3 regions of the Paenibacillus sp. LS-5 genome follow, and region 1 is predicted to be linked to each of the others. Evidence: riboswitches for the same ligand, from Rfam matches in the RefSeq annotation. Region 1 holds a riboswitch; each other region holds the start of a gene.

What was found. A riboswitch is a leader RNA that binds a small molecule or an ion and turns the genes downstream of it on or off. The one in region 1 is predicted to bind cyclic di-GMP.
Region 2: it holds a riboswitch for cyclic di-GMP, as region 1 does, so the genes downstream of both, AC0MA3_RS17265 (S-layer homology domain-containing protein) here and AC0MA3_RS13445 (fibronectin type III domain-containing protein) in region 1, are expected to answer to the same signal.
Region 3: it holds a riboswitch for cyclic di-GMP, as region 1 does, so the genes downstream of both, AC0MA3_RS18510 (thiamine pyrophosphate-binding protein) here and AC0MA3_RS13445 (fibronectin type III domain-containing protein) in region 1, are expected to answer to the same signal.

What each region holds. Positions count from the first base shown of each region.
Region 1 is NZ_JBWAVA010000007.1:204,991-210,708, reverse strand. Features, by position in the region: gene AC0MA3_RS13465 (carbohydrate ABC transporter permease) at 1-238, shown strand, start outside; gene AC0MA3_RS13460 (methionine ABC transporter ATP-binding protein) at 633-1,394, shown strand; gene AC0MA3_RS13455 (methionine ABC transporter permease) at 1,387-2,049, shown strand; gene AC0MA3_RS13450 (MetQ/NlpA family ABC transporter substrate-binding protein) at 2,112-2,957, shown strand; cyclic di-GMP riboswitch class I at 3,237-3,333, shown strand; gene AC0MA3_RS13445 (fibronectin type III domain-containing protein) at 3,375-5,718, shown strand, end outside.
Region 2 is NZ_JBWAVA010000011.1:196,484-202,201, reverse strand. Features, by position in the region: gene AC0MA3_RS17270 (DUF6531 domain-containing protein) at 1-1,364, opposite strand, end outside; gene AC0MA3_RS17265 (S-layer homology domain-containing protein) at 1,390-3,438, opposite strand; cyclic di-GMP riboswitch class I at 3,490-3,582, opposite strand; gene AC0MA3_RS17260 (DUF6953 family protein) at 3,816-4,052, opposite strand; gene AC0MA3_RS17255 (ABC transporter ATP-binding protein) at 4,204-5,247, opposite strand; gene AC0MA3_RS17250 (ABC transporter permease) at 5,289-5,718, opposite strand, start outside.
Region 3 is NZ_JBWAVA010000013.1:85,434-91,151, forward strand. Features, by position in the region: gene glpK (glycerol kinase GlpK) at 1-49, shown strand, start outside; gene AC0MA3_RS18495 (3-oxoacyl-[acyl-carrier-protein] synthase III C-terminal domain-containing protein) at 168-1,160, opposite strand; gene AC0MA3_RS18500 (hypothetical protein) at 1,267-1,611, opposite strand; gene AC0MA3_RS18505 (carboxymuconolactone decarboxylase family protein) at 1,791-2,159, opposite strand; gene AC0MA3_RS18510 (thiamine pyrophosphate-binding protein) at 2,234-3,877, opposite strand; cyclic di-GMP riboswitch class I at 3,985-4,078, opposite strand; gene AC0MA3_RS18515 (methyl-accepting chemotaxis protein) at 4,575-5,718, opposite strand, start outside.

The DNA.
Region 1 (5,718 bases):
TCTGAGTACGCTGCAGTATGAGCTGATGAAGCTGCTGTCGACCACGATGAACTCCAACAGCAACCCGAACGTTGCTGCAGGTGTAGGGATGGATAAGGATTCTGCCAAAGCGATGGTGACCCCACTGTCTATCCGGGCAGCAATTACCATTGTGGCTTCTGTGCCGATCCTGGTCGTATATCCGTTCATGCAGAAGTATTTTGTAGTGGGCTTGAACGTCGGCAGTGTAAAAGAATAAATTCGCCGCTAGCTGCAGGCAGCGGCGGATGATTATACCGGCTGGCCAGCTTGAATAGCTGAGCTATAAGCTGTATTGAGACATCGCTGACCTAGGTCAGCGGTGTTTTTTTGCATGCGTAGCTGTAGGACCTTGAGCACTAGATTGCCAGAGACGGCTTCACCTCATGTATGCAAAGAGACTGCTTAGTGAATCATTGGAGACAGGAGGACAGCCTCCTTAATGGGGCCATGCTTACATGACCTTGATATAGCATTTTCAGATAAATGATGACACAGCGAAGAAAATACCTTATTATTTAAAGAGATTTTTAATAAAACAGTTTTTAAATAATAGTAATACACTTATTGGGAACAAGGGCTTAAGTCCGGGCAGCCTGAAAGGAGGGCTTCATATTCTATCTCTGAGCGGAGTAAGCAAAAGCTTTGATCTAAAGGAAGGGCGCTACCTTGCAGTGGATAAGGTCTCGCTCGAAGTGCGGGCGGGGGCCATCCACGGCATTATCGGAGCCAGCGGGGCAGGGAAATCTACACTGCTACGGCTCATGAATCTGCTGGAGCGTCCGGATGAAGGTACTGTGTCAGTAGAAGGCAGACTGCTGACAGAAATGCCGGAGAAGCTGCTGCGTCAGGAACGGCAGAAGATCGGCATGATCTTCCAGCAGTATAATCTGGTGGGCAATGCCACCGTCAGACGGAACGTTGCCATTCCGCTGGCGCTGGCTGGAATGCCGCGGAGCGGGCGGATGGATCGGGTGCAGGAATGCCTGAAGTTCGTGGGGCTTGCGGACAAAGCAGACCAGTACCCTGCCCAGCTGAGCGGAGGACAACGGCAGCGGGTGGCCATCGCCCGCGCGCTAGCGAACAGCCCGAAGCTCCTGCTCTGCGACGAGCCGACCTCTGCACTGGACCCAGGGACAACAGCAGATATACTGGGCGTGCTCCAGCATATCAATGACGTGATGGGGGTCACGGTAATCATCGTTACCCATGAGCTCGATGTCGTCCGGAGAATCTGCACCGATGTATCCGTCATGGAAGGCGGACGCATCGTCGATACCTTCTCCCGGGAAGACGGCAAGTTCCTTGCACCGGAAGACCACACGGGAAGTTACCGTGAACGGATTACGGGCAAAGCGGGGGAAGCGCATGCTTGAGAATATGCTGAAATACCAGGATCAGATGTGGCAGTCCATCGGGGAAACGTTTGTGATGGTCGGGATTTCGGTAGGTGCGGCAGTGCTGCTGGGGCTTCCGCTGGGGACTGTTTTATACTTTTGCCGCAAGGGCCAGCTCTATGAGAACAAGACGCTGTCGCTCGTTCTGAACAGTATCGTCAATGTCATCCGTTCCTTTCCGTTCCTACTGCTGGTGGTGGCGCTGATTCCTTTCACCCGCTTATTAGTGGGTACGGCCATCGGTACTATGGCGGCAACCGTACCGCTGTCTATCGTCGCTATCGCCTATTATTCACGGCTGGTGGAGCAGTCTTTGCTGGAGGTTCCCAAGGGCACAATTGAGGCCGCATTGTCTATGGGGGCATCGAAGCCGGGTCTGATCTTCAGGTTCCTGTATATGGAAGCCCGTTCGGGGCTCGTGCTGGGACTGACGGCTTCGACGATCAGCTTCATTTCATTTTCAACAGTGATGGGAGTAGTCGGCGGAGGAGGGGTTGGCGATTTCGCCATCCGCTACGGGTACCAACGTTTTGAGACGGCGGTAATGGTCTATGCGATTCTGGTGATGATACTGCTGGTGCAGATCATCCAGTATGCAGGAAGTACACTGGCAAGGCTGCTGGATAAACGCTGAGAGACCGGGAAGTCGCTGAAGTAAGATAATAACAAATATAAACATGGGGGTTCATTGCACAAATGAAAAAAACATTGAAATATACGCTTATGCTGCTCGTACTGGTCATGATTGCCGCAGGCTGTGGAAACAACAAGGAGGCCGGAAATACACCGGCAGCAACCACACCGGCAACAGCTAACGCCGAGCCTGTGAAAATTAAAGTAGCCTCGCTCATCCCGCCGATGACTGATATTCTTGACATCGTGAAGCCGCTGCTGAAGGAAGACGGAGTGGATATGGAGATCGTCATCCTGTCCGACAATGTGCAGCCAAATGAGGCATTGGCGAATAAGGAAGTGGATGCGAACTTCTTCCAGCACGTACCCTACATGGAGCAGTTCAATGCGAGCAAAGGTTCCAAGCTAGTTCCGGTTCAACCGGTATATGATGCGATCTACGGTGGATACTCCAAGCGCTACAAGGCTATTGCCGACCTGCCGGAAGGCGCGACGCTGGTTATGGCGAATGACCCCTCCAACATTGGGCGTTCACTGCAAATGTTCGCTAAGGCCGGACTGATCAAGCTGAAGGAAGGCGTGGGCATTCAAGCCACCCAGGCCGACATCACCGAGAACACCAAAAAATTTAAGTTCGAGGAAGTTGACCTGCTGATGCTGGCCCGCATGCTGGATGATGCCGATCTGGTGGCCATGACCCCTGCTTATGCCAGTCCGCTTGGACTGACACCGAAGAAAGATGCGCTGATCACCGAAGGTGAAGATTCCGAGTTCACCATTACACTGGTGGCACGTGAGGACAACAAAGACTCCGACGCTATTCAAAAGCTGGCCAAACGCATCAGCGGCCCGGAAGTGAAGAAGTTCCTGGAGGACAAGTACGCAGATATCGCGTTGCCTGCTTTTTGAGGGTAGATCGTTGAGTCATATCAAATTAAAGAGAAAAAAAGACTACCTTTTTCTGAAAAGGTAGTCTTTTTTTTCTGGATTCATCTTTTTCATAAGGTGAGGGTGTTATGATTTCAACGCCTTTATTATATTAGATACAGATGAAGGAAATTAAGTTTTTGATAGGAGTTAGAAGAATAAATATTAATAAAAACATAAAAATATAATTGTAGGAAAAATTTATATGTTGTAAGATACGAATATTACGGACATACATACTTTTGGTAAACAAATGCAAGCAAAAGACAATAGCAAACCCGACCGAAAGGCGGGGACGCAAAGCCACGGGCCTAGGACCTTCGTCGTAAGACAGTGTTATGGCAGCCGGGTTGCCTAATTGGCTTGTTTTTTTGTGTCTAAAAACTGGGGGGATTTACGATGAAAAGCTTCAACTCTAAGGCACTGGTCTTTCTGTGCCTTGCACTTATCCTGCAACTGGTTATTCCATGGAGGGATATATCAGCTGCGGGCGTGAAGGTCACTGCATTACCGTCACTTAAAGTAGATTTCCTGTACCAGGGAGCCGAGGAAACCAAAGGCTATTTACCCGATTACGGCGAGTTATACGGAGTACGAAATGGATTTAGTTACGGCTGGTCAAAGGAGCAGTCTGTAACATCGGTTGTTTATAGTACATATGGGACGCCACTAGAAAATTCCTTTATACGTTTACAGCCTGATTCCATTTGGGAGATTGAACTACCTAATGGGACCTATGATCTTACTGTAGCAGTTGGAGATGAAGGAAGGGATAGTCTGAATGTTATGCACGTGGAGAACACTACCATTTTGGATAAAATATCCGTTCCTGCAAAAGGGTCTTTTCTGGCCAGTCATACTACTGAAGTTAAAGATGGAAAGCTGACATTAAGCGTGGGTGATTCTGCTGCAACTACCGCATTGCAATACATAGAAATCTCTCCTGGATTATCTACCAAGGCTGTACGCCAGATGGTACCACCCCAGATTGCTTTACCGGTTGAAGGAAATGAAATCGAAAGTGATCAGGTGATTCTGTCCGGTATTCAGCGGAATGAGCATAATATGGTCCCGGCAATTCACGTCCCTGGCATACAACCTGTGATTCAAAGCTATATGACTAGTCAACTAAATGAGATGCAGGCCAAGTGGGCCCCATATGAAAAAAATGCAATCAGTGTGACCAGTGATGCCGATGCACTGATTAATGCGATTAACAGCAGTACGGACCCTGAAGCTATAATTCGTACGGGACAGCTGAATCTGGATAAATCAGTAACATTTGGTTCTCCTACTCACCCCGTCTTTCTGGTAACAGACGGAATTAATACTAACTCAAGTATCACCATTACAGTATATGGGACACTTATCGTAAAAGGGAATTTCAATGCCAATACTGGAGCTCAAATAGTTATTCTTCCGTTAGATCATACCAATTTCTCTCCAGGAGCTAGCCTGAGAGTAACAGGTACCTTACATCTAAATAACGATTCAAACCTGAAAGTGGCGGATGAAATTGTAGTAGGCAGTCTGATTTTTAATAACGGTGACCTTGGAATTAATGCTCGCCGGTTAATTGTTGAGGACAGTCTGCACATTAATACAAAAATTGATATGAACATTGAAGAAGAGATGCTAGTCGGTGATCTAATATCCAACAACAGTACTGCCAATATCAGGATCGCTTCAGGTGACTTTTTCGTCAGCAAGGATGTCAGTGTGAATAATCATTTAAATATTGTTACCTCAGGCATATGGGCAATTGGGGGGGACATAACCTCTAACCAGAAACCTACCGTTAAATCTGGAGGCAGTGGTGGCCAGACTAAATTTAAATATGCTCCCTATGGGCTGAAATCAGAATACTTCGCCGGGAAAGAGTTTACCGGATCTAATAAGACGTTGCTAGATGCCAATATTAATCTTGAAGGTAAGCTGCCGGTCAATTTTCCTGCTTCGGGCGTCTCTGTTCGTTGGACTGGACAAGTATTAGCCTATACGTCCGAATTGTACGAATTTATAAGCCGTACCAATGGCGGAATTCGTCTATGGATTAACGATGAGCTCTTGATTGACGCATGGGGGCAGCAGGGAAATAGCTCTCAGCAGGGAGAAATTAGGCTGGAAAAGGGGCAGTTCTATAATATCCGCATGGAATTTGAGAGCGACAACAATCAGCCGCAAGCTACTCTCTCATGGATGACCAGCTCCGTTCCGGAAGAAGTAATTCCTCAGGGGCAATTAAGTCCATTTGCAGTACCTGAGCTTTCATTTTCCCCGTCTGCATCAGATATAAGTCTGAATTGGACACCTTCATTTAATGCAGAAGGTTATGAAGTGGAAGCGGATGGCAAGGTCGTCGTTTTAGGCAATCAAAATGACTATACTCATGCGCCTCTCGATTCCGGTACACTCCATACTTACCGTGTAAGAGCAAACGCTGGAACTATACACGGGGAATGGTCTGTCCTCCACGAGAAATGGTCTCTCCCAGGAGTACCTGACAATCTGCAGCTAACTTCAACGAGTAATCAAATCCGGCTGGAGTGGGATTCTGTAACCGGAGCTAAGTACTATCAGATTGAATCGAACGGGACGATCGTAAATAACGGGAATTCTACTGTGTATGTTGAAAAAGGCCTGAACCCGAATATGCAGAGAGCATACAAGGTAAGGGCGGTTAACTTAAGTGGTCCCGGTGGCTGGAGTGATGTGGTTGCCAGAACGACACTACCGGGAACGT
Region 2 (5,718 bases), on a different contig from region 1:
CGGTACCGATCACCTTGAGGCGATGTGAGGGTGTAGGCACCTGCAGATGGCGCACTTAGCGTCCAGTCGGTCCCGCGCGGGGTCAGATAATCTCCTCCGGACAAAGGCACATATTCAAAAAGCGAACCGTCCGGACTCCTAACCTCCACCTTACCGCTGCTCAGCGGGTTCAGCTTCCATTCGTAGCTATGATGCCATCCCAGGCCACTGACACCTGTGAACGGATCACGGCTCAGATAGCTCAGTCCGAATTGCAGCGGCATCAATGCCTGCAGCCGGATCGAATCACTCGAGTAGACAAAATCTCCCCGGGCCGGATCAACCGGCGCCTGTCCCGACGGGTTCACAATCCGCAGCCGGTCCCGGATGGCCGCTTCCGTAAATTGTGACAGATCCCCGCTGGAGATAACCCGGGTCGTCTGGGGATCAGTCAGCAAAATGGAGGTTAATCCGCTGATTGTTCCCGCTGAGGTCGCAGACAGGTTCAATACGGCAATGTCCTGCGCCTTTTCCTGCATGGCCTGAACCGTATCCAGCTTATAATAATAAGCCGCCAGAGCTTCCCAGCTGATTGAAAAAGCAGGGGCCGGCGCTCGCAATACCGCAAGCGGCTCCGAATACCCTGAGACCTCACCGGCTTTCTTCGCTCTCGCCGTGATATGCGCGGCTTCCCCCAGCTTGATCCCGATCTGCTGGCTCCATTGTCCTGCGCTGTTGACTGCAATATTGGAGAACAGCTTGTCCTCTCTAGTGGATGGGTAGTAGAGTTCCACTTCAAGCAGAGATCCTGGCTCAGCAGTCCCGGATACTACAGATTGACCGGAGACAGCTGGTTTGATCTGCAATGCTGCCGGAGGCGCTACTTCGTCGCCGCCAAGAATTTCAAAGCTGGCAATTTGCCCGTAATATACGCCAACTCCATTATATTCAGCAGGGGAGATGCAGACGTTGTAGCGCCCTTCATCCAGGGGCACGCCTCCGATCTTGCCATCCCACTCATATTTGTGAACGATGTATTCCCCGTTCAGCTTCGTGTCATATACACCGCTCGTAATCAGATCCCCGAGGATCGGGGCTGAGCCGTCTTTTTGCGGAGTACACAGGTTAATCTTCGTCTCATGTTTGTCTTGACCGTTATCCGCAGCATTAAAGCTGAAGGAGATGACCGCTTTATTCCCAGATTCCGGGTTAAGCTCACTCGGTTCAATCCGCATATTCGTTGCGGCAAAGACTGAGGATGTGAGGTTGGTAAGTCCCGGAAGAACCGGGAGATATGAGAGGACCAGCAGCAGCGCAAGCATGAGGTTCACTCGCGCCTTCAAGCTGCCGCTGCGCCACTTCCTTGTTATCGTTCGAAATATCATAGACTGATCTCCTATCCGTTATAAGTTATAGTAATTTCAGCTCGGCCAGCAGCTTGTACATAATAACTGCCGCTTCGGCTCGCGTAGATGAATCCTTAGGCTTCAAAAGCTGTCCGCTGCCCTGCACCAGCTTCTTCCCGACCGCAGCCGCTACGGATTCCCGTGCCCATGCGCTAATATTGCCATTGTCCTTGAATCCGGCGAGTCCAGCCTCACGCTTATCCAAATCCGCAGTAGCGGCCAGGCTTCCCGTAGTGCTGTCAATCGCCCGCATCAGCATCACCATCATCTGTTCACGGGTCAGCGGATCATTGCCCTGAAAAAGTCTGGCTTCTCCGGTTACGATTCCGGCCTTTGCTGCCGCCTCCACATACGCATAGGACCAGTTCGCAGCTGAAACATCACGGAAGGTCGCTGTATCCGGCTTCACCGGCTGTAATTGAAGCGCTGCTGCCAGCAGTTTGGTGAATTCAGCCCGGGTCAGGATGCCTTTTGGCGCATACACGGCTCCATTCATTCCATTCACAATTCCTCTGGCCGCCAGGACCTCTACGGCTTGCTGTGCCCAGTGGCCTGACAGATCCGTGAACCCAATGTCGCGCAGCATAACCGCATACAGTCCGGAGGCTGTAATCTTGGCCTGCACATAGCCTTCCTCTGCCGCAGTTACACCGCCAATATAGCTCCAGCTTCCCTTTGCCGGATCATAGCTGTAGATTCCAAGCTTCTCCTGCGCTGTCGTCCAAGGCTCTTCGTGCGGATATCTTACCGCCAGCTTTGCCGGGATGTGGAATGGGCTACTGGCTTGCACTTCCCAGACGGAACCTGCTTTTTGCAGTTTTTTGCCGTTTGCGTCGAGCAGTACCTTCGTATCCAGCTCTGCTTGAGCCAAGCTTACCGTGGTAGGATCCGGGAACGTTCCTGCTGAAATCTCCAGCCGCGCCCAGCCTTCCAATACAGACAAGGTACCTCCAGCACTGCCGATCACTTGACTGTCCTTGGCTCCGGTGACTACCGGGGTCTTCACTTCCGTAGCCGAACCCGTACCGGTGTTTGGAGTTGTTCCCGGACCGGTCGTGGTTGACCCTTGTAAATCAACCGATCCTATATAGTTATCACTCCTGCTGTACAGCAGCTTATCGCCGCTTATGCCGATCAGCTTAGCCCCTGTCTCTATCGCCGGCAGCCGTTCTACCGCATAGGTTGAGAGGTTTACTTGATGAAGTGTAGCCGTACCGTTCATGTCTTCCTGAAAAACAGCCCGCTTCTCACCTATGGACATAAAGGCATAATCTGTTCCTCCGGATTTCATCTCTGTGAGATCCACAGGCTGAGCCGTCAGATCGTTGATATTCAGCAGCACAACCTTGTTCCCGGAGGTGCTGTTCTTTTGCTTGAAGAGCACATAATTTCCGTTAAAAACAAACCAGTCCACGTAATTCGCTCCGCCCAGACTAACCAGCGCGCGTGTAACTCCACTGCTTAAATCCAGCAGACTAAGGCCCCCGTCACGGGCATTCTTATACACCACATTCCCATCAGCCAGTACCGGAAAGCGTCCCTCACCTAAGTCGGCTTCAAGGCCCGTAGCCAGATCATGATAGATCATGCTGCCGTAATTGTTGCGCTCATACCAGACCACGCCGACACCATCCGTAGTCGGATTCCCATAGGGGCCGGACTGCTTGTTAAGCTTGATACGGGTGCCTGTTGCAAGATCCGCAGTGTAGATATCCCAGTTGAGCGAGGATTCCGGCTCCGTTCCCTTGTCCGCCCACACGGCTGTGTTGCCGCCCACAGAAGGCGCATCCTTGGCAGATGAACCGGTCGTAAGCACTTTACTTGTTCCGCTGGCTTGACTTAGCACGTGCACCTGTTTGACCCCGTTCGCATCTGCTTCCAGCCACACAATCCGGTCACCGGATACACTGTAGTCCGTTCTGCCCGGGTCTGTCCCGGCTGCCGAAGCCAGCTTCGTGCCAAGCCCCCCGCTTAACAGGCCGCCAAGCATGCATACCACCGCCACTGCGGCCACCATGTACCGCGACAACTTCATTTCCCTTGCAAACCTCATTCACTTCTCTCCCCCAGCGCTATTTATAGGCACGCCAAAAAACCAAGTGCCTTGAGCGGCCCGGCTGCCCTAACATCCTTCCCGGATGAAGTAGGCCCGTGGCTTTGCGTCTCCGACTTTCGTACGGGTTTGCCTTTGTTCCAAACTCGGTTTTCTGTCCCTTTATCCTTATGTATTTGTGACTTTAGATGTATAGGACTCTATAATTATCGGAATTTATTCCTGTAAAATTAAGATATTCTATTCCTTCCTTATTTAGGGATACGGATATAGAAAAAAACCACATGGGGAGTAGTGCCCGCATGTGGTTCATGTCAGCTCCTATACTTGTTGAAGGGCCATACTGCTTCAGGTGAGGATGGCTATAGGGACCTTTATCAGGTCCAGGCCCACAGGAATCCGTCGCGGTCCCAGGCAATTCTTCCGGCATGCAGCTTGCGGAAGGCCTTCTTCACATCCTTGGACAACGAGGCATTCCCGTTCTCATTCACATACACAAACTGCTCGCCAAAATTGGCCTTCACATATTCTATCGCGGCGGTCTGGTGCAGGGTTCCCGTAAAACGGATCTCCTTGACCATCCACTCCGCTACATCTTGTGCGGTTGCTTCCATTAAGGTACTGCTCCTTCCTGTACATCCCTCTGTAACGCCTACTCATTGTACCATGAATAGGGCCCGCCGCGCGGCACGGGACTTGACGGGTAATGGACGAGGCAGCGGGCGGGCGATGGGCGGGGCGGGCGGGGCGACCATTACCTACCTCTCACGCCCCCTCCTGCTCCAGATGCAGCAGTTGGGAAGGATCCAGCAGAAGAGTTACAGAATCCCCTTCCTGTACCCGCAGCCAGCGGCCGTCATTGAGCAGGTCTACGGTCAGGCTAATACCCTCGGCCACGACAGTGGCGCGGATAATATTGCCCAGAACCGACACCGATATAACATGTCCGCGGACATCGGACATGCCGTCCGCATCATCCTGAATTGCTTCACCCTCCGGCAGCAGAATGACAGCCTCGGGACGGATCGCAAAACGGTCGGAACGGCTGTCAATTCTGCGGAACAGCGCGAGTGCCTCCGCCCGGCTGAGTACGTTATAGCTGCCCATGAACCGGGCAGCGAATTCTGTGCGGGGCGCCTTGTACAGCTGCTCCGGGGAGCCTTCCTGCACCACGCGACCCTGGTTCATGATGCAGATCCGGTCCGAGAGGATCAGCGCTTCCTCCTGGTCGTGGGTGACGAACAGCGTCGTCATCCCGAGCCGCCGCTGAATATCGCGGATTTCCGCCCGCAGATTCTTGCGGATTTTGGCGTCTAGCGCGCTGAGCGGTTCGTCCAGCAGCAGCAGCCTCGGCTGGACGGCCAGCGAGCGGGCCAGCGCCACCCGCTGCTGCTGTCCGCCGGACAGCGCCTGCGGATAGACATCCCGCTTGTCTTCGAGATCGACCAGCGCCAGCAGCTCTTCGCACCGGCTGCGCCGCGCCGCCGGAGCAACGCCGCGCATGCGCATCCCATATTCCACATTCTGACTGACGGTCAGATTGGGGAACAGCGCATAGGATTGGAACACCATGCCCACATCCCTGCTGCGCGGCGGCAGCTTCGTCAGCTCCTTGTCCGAGAGCCGGATGCTGCCGCTATCCAGCTCGGTCAGCCCGGCGATGCAGCGCAGGAGCGTGCTTTTGCCGCATCCGGAAGGACCCAGCAGCGTGACCAGCTCCCCCTCTGCAATGTTAAGATCCACGCCGGCTAATACTGGCGAATCGCCGAAGCTTTTGCGGACCCCCTGCAGCTTCAAAAAATCGTTCATTCCCCGATCCCTCCTTATTGTGGGCCTTCAGCCGCTAGGTCTTATTTCGCCTGGCTTTTGATCTTCATTCCAAGCTTCATCAGCACGGCCGACAGCAGCAGAATAAACACAAAATAGGAAATGGCTATCGCGCTGGCCAGATGTCCGCTTTCACCCACACGCTGGTACAAATAGACCTGAATCGTCTGGATATGGCCGCCCACCAGCATATTTGTCAACACGAACTCCCCGAACAGCACGGAGAAGGACAGCAGCGCGGAGACCATGACTCCAGGCCAGATATTCGGCAGAATCACATTCACAAAAGCCTTACGTCTCGGGGCCCCAAGCAGTTCGGCGGCATTCAGCAGCTCTACGGCAGATACGCTCAGCAGACTGTTGCGGATGCCCTGATACATATACGGCAGGATGACCACGAAATAAGCCCCAACCAGCAAATAAGCGGTACCCGAAATGTCGAACGGGCCGGAG
Region 3 (5,718 bases), on a different contig from region 1:
TGCTGTATCGCGAACGATGGGCTGGGAGAAGCACGAAGGGCACCGTTAATGCAGATAGGAAAGCTCACTGAGCTGAGGTACTGAATTTATATGTGAACTTATAGCAAATGGCCCGCAAGCAGAGAATCTGCTTACGGGCCATTTTTGGTATCCACACGAATGAGGGCTTAGTATTCCATTACAAAAGCTACGTTCTGCCAGCCTGCGCCAACGGTCCAGAAGAGGATTTTGTCACCGCGTTCAATCATTCCAGTAGTCACTGCTTTGTGCAGGGCTACAAAAGGACTGCTTGTCGAAGTATAGCCGAATTCATCGCCGATGTAGACCGCTACATCGTTGTCGATGCCTGTTTTGTCGGATACGGCGCGAATATTAGGGAGGGACAGCTGTGAGAAGCAGGCAGCTTTGATGGACTCGGGAGCAATCTCATTATTGCTTAGCAATGTATTGATTGATTCAGAGGCAGCATCCACACAAATGGAGTCGTCGAAAGGTATGAACTTCACATTGAACTCTCCGGCACCTACACCACCACGTCCGAGGTTAGCTAAACCTTCTGCAGGAAACATCGAGTTGCCATAGACACAAGTGTCAGTCTGGTAAATAGAATCAATGAAGCCTACGGAGTTCTCATCCCGCTCCAGAATAACGGCAGCAGCAGCATCACCAAAGTTGGCATAGTAGACAGGATCGTTTTTATCCGCATGCGGAGCAACGTGGTCTGAACCGATTACCAGTGCACGTCGGATTCTTGGGTTGGCCATCATTTGACGGCTTACCTGTTCTACCGAGGCGGTCATACCCGCACAGTTGGCATTGCTATCGATGCAGATCGCGTGGGATGCGCCACCGATTAAACGGTGAATCATGAGTGAGTTCGTCGGGAAGATGTATTCAGGAGTCTGACTGGCATATGCAATCAGGTCGATGTCAGCCCCGGTAAGCCCGGTCTTGTCCAGAACGTTGCTTGCTGCTTCGAAAGCCATGGTCAGAGAATTCTCTTCATTGCTGTCGATGCTATAGCGGTTTTCACGGCCAAGTGCTGTCAGGAGTCCACGGATATCAATACCTTTTTCGTCAAAATGCTGTATGAAAAAGTCGTTGCCAATCTTTTTGCTTGGATGATAGATATCAATATCCTTAATTCGTATCCCGGCCATGGTAATCCTCCTAAAAGTTTATGAGCGCTTCTTCCCGTCTCCAACTTCGTACTAGACTTGCTTGTCAGCCCTCGTTCGAGTTGCTGGCGATGAACAATATTTATGATTAAACAGTTGAAGTGATCTCCAAGTTTTCAAGTCCAGCCTTGCGGCCCAGACGCGCGAGCTGCATTTTTAGAATGGGGTTGTTTTCAAGAGTCATGTTTACTTTTTCAAAACCATCCGATTTGAACATAATGAAGCAGCCTTCAAGCAAAGGCACAACATCAGGAGAAGTAACATTCAGCTTTCTGCAGTCAATTTGCAGCGCGTATTCTGAAGGCGTAATAGGGTTAATGGTCTGCTGGTAAGCTTGAATCGATTTGAGACCATCCTCATTGGAGAAGGTTCCTTCTAATTCAATATTAATGACTTTGTTTACAGAATCGGTTTTCAAAATAAATTTACCCATTTGCTCATCTCTCCCAAAAAATAAATGTGTATAACAGAATAAATCCCGAAACCTATAATCCCACGCCTTATTTCGACATGAATACTTAATTTTGGGACATTTTCCCTCTAATAGAATCATATTTTTAACATATTTGCAAGAAAAAAGTCGAACTTTGTATAAAATTGTTTACAAAGCAATTATTGGATTTCTTCAAGGGTTGCAAGCAGCACATTAAAAGCTGAAATGACTCTTGGAGCACCGATTACCGGCACCAAATGCAGTAAGATGCCTTTGATCTGATCCACAGTCATTCCGACGCTGAGCGCCATCACATAATGGACTCCAAGCTGCTCGAATTGGCCCATAGTAATCAAAGACGATATGACGGCGATTTCCTTCCAGTCAGAACCAATCGTTGTGCGTTGAAAAATGTCGCCGTAGGCGTTGCCCATGATGTACTCGGCCAGTTCGGGAAAATGCTCCTTAATAGGCGCAAGCGCCTTGGCACCATAGTCCCCGGATAGGTTGGAAAAATGTTTAAGTCCACTGTTAATGTTGTTTTCCACGGACAAGCCTCCTGCATTCTGATGAGCGTCAAGGATCTATCATGAGAGAAATGATTCTTGACGTCGCTGTAATTTTAATTGAGATTCAACACACGATGAGCTGTTGGAGGCACTTCATCACGGTCGGTCAGCAATTCAATGACCGCTACACGGTTCGATGCGACTGCGGCTTGGATTGCATCGTTGAATTGTTCTGCAGTCTCGCATTTGTAGCCTGTGGCTCCAAGGGATTCAGCGAATTTCACGGCATCCATAGGTACTTCGAAGATCGTACCATCGATTCTGCCTGTTGTCTTTTGCATACCTTTAAGCGCCATATCCAGCTGCATGTTGTTCACCACGATGAAGATTACCGGAATATTCTTGCACACTGCGGTGTTGATTTCCGTACCGAGCATCATGAAGCAGCCATCCCCGGTAATGCATACGATCGTTTCTTCAGGGGCTGCCACCTTAGCACCAATCGCCATGCCAATAGAGTTGCCCATGCAGGCAAAATAAGCATCAAAGACAAAGCTGCCTGGTTTTTTCACGTTGTACCATTTCACGGCGTTAAAGCCATGGCTGCCGTCATCCACAAACACAGTGTTGTTGTAAGGTATCAAATCGCTTAAGGTGCTCATAACTGAGGCGAGAGACAGCTTGGAGAGAACAGGCAGCTCTTCCACATAATGAACATCGGCTTCTGTTACGTGTTTTTTTATAGCAGCAGTATCTAAAATTTGAAGATAATAAGCTAAATTGTCGCGCAAATCTCCGCCGATTGAGAGGGTCTCTGAAGTTAGGATTTTCCCTACAAAGGTAGGATCTACATCAAATTGGATCAGTGTTTTCGGGTGGTTTTCAGCCTTTAGATTGCATATGGTCATATCACTCAGTCGTGAACCAAGCACAATGTACAGATCACTGCGGTTCAATAGATCATCACCATGCTTGCATCCGCCAACACCAATCGGTCCATGATACAACGGGTGGTCCCAAGGAACTGCACCTTTGCCACCTGGTGAAGTAACGACAGGGATGTTAAAGGTTTCTGCCAGCTGAATGAGCTCTTGGTGTGCAAGAGAACGGTTAACCCCTTTGCCTGCAATAATCAGCGGATGACTGGAAGCATTGATTGCTGAAATTACACGTTCAAAATTAGCGGTATTAACAAGATGTTCGCGCTCAGGGATCACTATCCGGCATTCTTCCAACATTTCTGTTTGAACATCAAACGGGATGCACAAATGGACCGGTCCACGCTGTCCGCCCAAGGCAATGGAAACGGCATGATTAAAAAGGGTGCCGAAATGATCGCCGCGTTCCACTAGCTTACTGAAGAGTGTAGCGGGTTTGAACATGTCCGCCAGATCGGCCAGATAGGAAGAAGAATCCTGGCACTGGGGGATTCCCAGTTCCTTGATAGATTGATGTCCTGTAATGAACAGCACTGGCAGATTATTCGCCTTAGCATGTGCTGCTGCAGTAAGAAGATTAGTTCCTCCTGGACCGGAGGTCCCAAAAGCCACACCTAGTCTGCCAGTTTTAAGAGCATAGCCTGCTGCTTCGAACCCGGAGCTCGCTTCATGTCTACCGGGAATAAATTCAATCCCATAGTCAACCATTTTCAGAACTACAGGACAAATAGACTTGCCGATTATGCCAAAAGAATGTGTTACACCAAGGTTTTTTAGTGCCTCAGCCATATAATCTGCGACTGTTTTCAGAGAATCCACCCACCCAATGTTTTATATTTAGTAAAATAGAAAACCTGTACTCAAGAGAGTACAGGCCGGCTGCATTGAATAACCATTAAGAACGAGGTTTCCCTAACGTTCGGTTGTTCAGCAACCTGGCTGTCATGGTCCCATAAAAATGAGACTGTAGATCCATGGCTTTGCGTCATTCCCTTTCGGAGAATTTTGCCGATATGTGGTAATAAAAAATGTATAATTTTACTTTACAATATATTTCTGACTCCTCTTTTGTCAATATATTTGTCCCGAAAAACTCAGTTTTTGACGAAATTTACAATCCATGTGAATTGTAAAATGTAGTGCAAGAGAGAGTAGGTAATCGGAAACTATCCTAAAATAAAATTTAAGAAAATCTTAAAAATACAAATTGTGATAGAAAATCAGAATTAAATGAGTGTAGGTTTATAGAACTAATTAATTATCGGGATAAGGCTTTATGGACTGAAATGATTAGGCGGAGTCTCATTGTTAATAGTTTAATAAGACTTAAGAACGAGATGTCGTTTGGATCCAACTCTTTACAGATTTGTAGCTTTCACTAAAACCTGTGTAAGGAAGTGCAAAACCATTACCGGTTCGAACTGCTGTCAAAAAACTGATTTTTATGAAATCAACATCGAGCATTTTGTGAACAAAAAAATACCGCTTCATTAGAAGCGGCACAAGTGGAAAGGAATTAGAATTTGAAAATATGGATCGTTTTCTGGAGTTGGAATACAGCTTGGGTCATTTTTTCGGTTTCTTCGGCAACGGATTGCAGCGCATTAATTTGTTCGTTCATTGCTGCCGACACCTCCTGGGTTCCTGCCGCAGTTTCTTCAGTAATCGCAGAAATATTTTCGATTGCTCCGGAAATTTTCAGGGCACTTTCCAGCATCAGGTCGCTCTCGGAGGAAAAAGAAGCAATTTGTTCGGTTATGTACTGGACGCTTTGGACAATCTGGGCAAAAATATTAGCCGTTTCAAGGATCATTTCATTTTGCACTTGTACGACTTCCTCATTGATAGCAATATTCTCGATCGCTTGTTTGATATCGCTCTCAATGCTGCGTACCAGACTGAATACTTCTTTGGTAGAGGCTGTGGATTCTTCGGCAAGCTTTCGTACTTCTTGGGCCACCACAGCGAAGCCTCGGCCATGTTCACCGGCGCGTGCAGCTTCGATCGATGCATTGAGTGAAAGCAGGTTGGTCTGCTCGGCGATTTCTGTAATGGTTTTGGTGATCATCGTGATCCCCTGGGCATTATGTGATAAGGCTTCGATCGTGTCGGCGACTTTCTGGGTAGCTTGTATATTTTTACGCATGCCTTCTGCTTGAGTATCAACAGATAGGCGGCCTTTCTCCACTAATTCCAGCGTATGTACGGAACGTCTATTCATTTCTTTAGTAGAGCTAGTATAATTCGAAACCTTGGTTTCGATGTCCTTGATAGATTCAGTCATTTCGGCAATGTCTACGGAGATTTCATTGGCGCCAAGAGCCAGCTCGTTGGAAGAGGAGGAGACCTGGGCCATTACAATCTTCAGATTTTGATTCTTGTCTTCAATCCCGCGGCTGGCATCCATAACCTGACGGGTAATCTGTGAGGCTTCGGTAAGGATTTTTTTTAGCTTGTCGATCATTATATTAAAGGAACGGCTGACCTCACCCATGGAACCGTTCTCATCTGCCCGGGTTGTAAAATCCCCTTTGGCAATCGTATGAGTTACGTTGGAAATGTCGTCAAAAGAGGATGTAAGCGTTCTCTCAATAAAGCGTGCGAGAGGGAGAGTCAGTCCAGCCAAGACCACTACCATGATAATGCCGATAAGCATCTTG